DNA from 2 places in the Formosa haliotis genome. Region 2 is predicted to be linked to the other one. Evidence: riboswitches for the same ligand, from Rfam matches in the RefSeq annotation. Region 2 holds a riboswitch; the other holds the start of a gene.

Region 1 (2,485 bases), 980 kb from region 2:
GGCCTCGGCACTCGTCCCGTTAGGTAAATACCACACATCCTTATGCATAGCACCGCTTAAAATACTCGGCTTATCACTTACCGTAGCTGCTAATTTTTTAGCGTTTACATATTCGGTTTCTATAATATTATAAACCTGATCGGCTTGGGCTTCCTTTTTAAAAAGTACACCAAAAAGTTTTATCCATTCGGCTTTGGCTAGTGGAGATGTTTCCACCCAGTCGCCATTGTACATCACAGGAATATTTGCATTTTTTACTTGCTCTAAAGCGCGATTATTCCCATCTACACCAAAAGCCATTACTAACTCAGGTCGCAATTCTAACAACACCTCGGTATTTATACCTTCGTTTTTTCCAAGTTCCCGAATTTCATTATTATCTATACGATGTCTAATATGCTCTGAAGACACATATTGAGTGCCTGGAAAACCAACTAATTTATGCGCTTCATCTAACAATTCCAATCCTGGTAAATGTGTAGTAGATGTTACTACAATGCGCTCAATAGGAATTGGAATTACCGCCTCAAAATCGGATGATTTTAAATCTACCTTATCCTGAAAAGCTCTATCTACCAAAGCAAATTTATAGGTCTTTTCTGCTTTTGGCCACGGACTATAAATCTCTAAAACTTTGTAATTTTTATACGTTTTAACAGAAAATCCTTTAGCGTGTTTTAAAGGTAAATCAACACCTGGATCTTGAACTTCTTTAACTTGTTTTGCTTCGTTTTTACAACTGAAAACAAACACTAAAAAGACTAATAATAAAGATTTTAACTGTAAAGACATAGTTTAAATATTAATTAAAACGGACTGTAAAATGGTTTTTAAACACCGATAAGAATCAAGAATTTTAACATTAAAAACACTTCAAATGTAAGCATATAAATTTCAGTCAAAATAAAAATATTTATTTTTTTTGAAAGGTTATATCTGTCTCCTTACAAACTACTCTACAAAAAAAGTGGGATTTACATTCCAATAATAATAAAATCCTTATTTTTGCTGCGAATTTTGGTTCATATTACTTTAAGTGATGGATTAAATGGGAATTGAGTGCAAATCTCAAACTGTTCCCGCAACTGTAATCTTAGTTTTGCTTAGCAAAATGCTTGTTATTGATACTTCAACATACCACTGATTTTAATTTTAAATTGGGAAGGTGAATTAACAAGACGAAAGTCAGGAGACCTGCCAAATTCAGCATAAACGAACGGCTTTCGGGAAAAAGGTCTTAAGATATATGAAACAAAAACTATCACTCTATTTTTTAATTTCCTTGTGTTTTTCAGCAACTCTTGCTGCGCAAACCGATGCGGTTCAAAATTTAGAAGAAGTTTTAATCACCACCGACTCGCAACTAAAAACATTTAGTAATACTCAATCTATTTTAGTCTTATCGGATAGTATCATCTCAATAAATAAGCCCTCTTTAACTTCGCTTTTAAATTATAACACACCTATTTATTTTAAAGAAAATGGTTTGGGCATGGTATCCTCACCTTCTTTTAGAGGCACAACTGCGCAACAAACCGCTGTTATTTGGAATGGGATAAATATAAATTCTCAGCTTAACGGACAAACAGATTTTAACACCTTAAACACTTCAGATTTTAATGCGATTAGCGTAAGAAGTGGTGGCGGTAGTGTTATTTACGGGAGTGGTGCGATTGGCGGAAGTATTCATTTAAATAATGCATTCGACTATTCTGAAGGTTTTAAAAATACCATACATAGCCGTTACGGAAGTTTTAATACCCTATTATTTAATTATAAAAGTAACATAGTGGTAAATAATTTAAGCGCCAATATTAGTATTAGTAGAAACAGCTCAGATAACGATTATGAATTTGTAGATTCCGATAATTATAATCGCAACGGCGCCTATTACAATACCAGTTTAAATGCTAATATTAGTTATAGATTAAACACCAAAAATATACTAAAATTGTATAGTTATGCTTTTGATGGGGAGCGCCATTTTTCTTTAATTCTTCCTAATGAAACGCCTACTAAATATCAGGATTTTAATACCCGAAATTTAATTGAATGGAATGGGTTCTACAATAACATAATATCGAAATTGAAACTAGCTTATATTACCGAAGATTATAAATATTTCGATAATATAAATACCAACTCGAATGCTTTTGGGGGTGTAAACTCTATAATCGCAAAATACGATTTTACCTATACCCCTTCAGAAAAAATAACGCTTAATGCGATTGCCGATTATACACAAAACAAAGGTGAAGGCTCAAGCATAGATGATGAAAAACGACAAATAGCAAGTTTTAATCTTCTTTACAAGCATCAATTAACCACGTGGTTTTTATACGAATTAGGTTTCAGGCAAGAGCTTACAGATAGTTATAACAGTCCGTTTTTATATAATTTAGGCCTACAAATTCAAATTAGTTCGCCTTATTATATCACGATTAATGGGTCTAAAAATTTTAGAATTCCAACCTTTAACGATTTG
Region 2 (2,485 bases):
AAATATGTCGATTAAAAACCACATTCCAAACGCCCTTACTTTACTGAATTTATTTTGTGGATGTATAGCTGTAATCTTCGCGACTCATAGTCATTTTATAGCGGCAGCAGCCTTTGTATTTGGTGGTATCTTTTTTGATTTTTTCGACGGTTTTGCAGCACGAAAATTAAAAGTGTCTTCAGAACTAGGCTTGCAATTAGACTCTTTGGCCGATATGGTTACCAGCGGCGTTGTTCCTGGTATAGTGATGTATAAATTATTAAGTTTAAGCATGCAAAGACCAGAAATGGTTACCGATGAAGGATCGTGGAATGCCTATTTTAGTGGCGATGCCATTATGCCATCGGTATTACCTGTTATTGGTTTTTTTATAACCTTATCGTCGGCATATCGCTTAGCAAAATTCAATTTAGATGAAGAACAGCAAGACTATTTTAAAGGCTTACCAACTCCAGCAAATACCTTATTAATTATTTCGTTACCGTTAATTTTAGAATTACAACCTAACGAAATGGTAAATGCCATTATCATGAATCAAGGGTTTTTAATAGCTTTAACTATTACAAGTACCATTTTATTAAATGCACCTATTGTACTTTTTGCCTTAAAATTTAAATCGTTCGATTTTAAACCCAATGCCATTCGTTATATCTTTTTAATAATAAGTATTGTATTGCTTATTGTTTTAAAATTTGCAGCGATTCCTATTATTATACTTACGTATGTAGCCATGTCTATGCTAGATGTGGTTATTAAAGGGTCGTATTAAATTTTTTCCTTTACTAGGCGTGTTTTTTTGAATACTTCAATCATCTGAAGAATAGAATTCTATTCAGTATGAATTGCATATGGTTAGATGGTATTTCATGCTATAATTCAATACCAATTTTAAAAAAATCAACTTTAAAATTATAAATCTTATACATGACAAAAGTCATGAATATCTACATTTTTAGCGGTTACATTTGTCGCAGTTTTAAACAAAATTTTGAAGCTTAAAAAAAGTGAAATAAAATTAGTTTAAAAATAAATTTAATAATATGGCGGACAAATTTAGATGGTTTGTTCTATAAATATTTGATTAGATTTGCTCTTTAAAATTTAAAAAAGGATAATGGTTGTTGCGTTTTTTAACGCATACATTAAAAGGGAATTCGGTGAAAATCCGGAACTGTCCCGCAGCTGTAAGCTCTTAACGGAAGCCTAATTTACGGTCACTATTCAATAGAATGGGAAGGCCAGGTGGAAGGAGTAAGTCAGAAGACCTGCCATTTTCTAGTAATTCAAATAGCTTTCGGGGATAAAAGCTGGGATTAGGATTTTACCATTCTTCTCTATTGGAATGGCCATAGTTATGCTTGGCCAAGCCATCCTCGTTGGTGCAAAATTAATTGAGGTGGCGTTTTTAAAATCGTTTTTAGGTATTGGTTTCACGGGCTATTTAGTCTGCTGCTTTTCTATGTCTTGTTGGGCACAAGAACAGGATAGTATTTCTGCAACTACCCTTAACGAAGTGGTTTTAAAATACAATGCTACGCAGTATAAAAAGCACGTGTCTCCAGCTCCCGTACAAACTTTAGATGGTGCCACTTTACAGCGCTTAAATAGTTTAAATGTGGCCGATGCCATTCGGTATTTTAGTGGTGTACAATTAAAAGATTATGGCGGGGTTGGCGGCATAAAAACTGTAAACATCCGTAGTATGGGTTCGCAGCATACAGGGGTGTTTTACGATGGTGTTCGCTTAGGAAATGCTCAAAACGGACAGGTCGATCTGGGGAAGTATTCCTTAAATAATATGGAACAAGTAAGCTTGTATCAGGGACAAAAAACCGATCTGGATTTATCGGCGAATGGCTATGCTTCTGCCAACAGTATATACTTAAAATCTAAAGGGCCTAATACGGACGCTACTAAAAAGTACGACGCAGATGTCACTCTAAAAACAGGCTCTTTTGGCTTGTTTAATCCGTCATTTTCCTTCGATTATCGGTTAAGCGATAAAATAGCGACGCGAATAAGTTCGGAATTGGTTTCTGCCGATGGCGAATATAAGTTCAGATATACCAATGGCAGCTACGATACGACAGCTGTTCGAAAAAACGCAGACATCAAATCGCATCGGGTAGAAGCAGGTTTATACGGAAACCCTTCTTCTAAATCGAGTTGGTATATAAAATACTATTATTTTAATTCCGAGCGTGGTTTGCCTGGAGCTATTGTAGCCAATCGGTTTACACGGCCACAACGCCTTTGGGATAAAAATAATTTTATTCAAGGGGAATATAAATATCAGGTTAACGATGCTTATTTTTTTGTTATTAGAGCTAAGTATGAAACAGATTTTACGCGTTATGTCGATCCGGAAATCGTTTCGTTAGATGGGATATTAGATAATCAGTACCATCAAAAAAAATATTATACCTCTCTAGTAAATACGGTTCAGTTAAAACCGTATTGGGAGCTGTCTTTAGCTTCAGATTTC

Evidence for each region. A riboswitch is a leader RNA that binds a small molecule or an ion and turns the genes downstream of it on or off. The one in region 2 is predicted to bind cobalamin.
Region 1: linked by a shared signal. The riboswitch ahead of A9D35_RS00165 (TonB-dependent receptor plug domain-containing protein) and the one ahead of A9D35_RS04255 (TonB-dependent receptor plug domain-containing protein) in region 2 are both predicted to bind cobalamin.

What each region holds. Positions count from the first base shown of each region.
Region 1 covers NZ_BDEL01000001.1:34,142-36,626, reverse strand. Annotated here, with positions in the region: gene A9D35_RS00170 (ABC transporter substrate-binding protein) at 1-792, opposite strand, end outside; cobalamin riboswitch at 1,002-1,216, shown strand; gene A9D35_RS00165 (TonB-dependent receptor plug domain-containing protein) at 1,247-2,485, shown strand, end outside.
Region 2 covers NZ_BDEL01000001.1:1,010,074-1,012,558, reverse strand. Annotated here, with positions in the region: gene A9D35_RS04260 (CDP-alcohol phosphatidyltransferase family protein) at 5-769, shown strand; cobalamin riboswitch at 1,099-1,287, shown strand; gene A9D35_RS04255 (TonB-dependent receptor plug domain-containing protein) at 1,343-2,485, shown strand, end outside.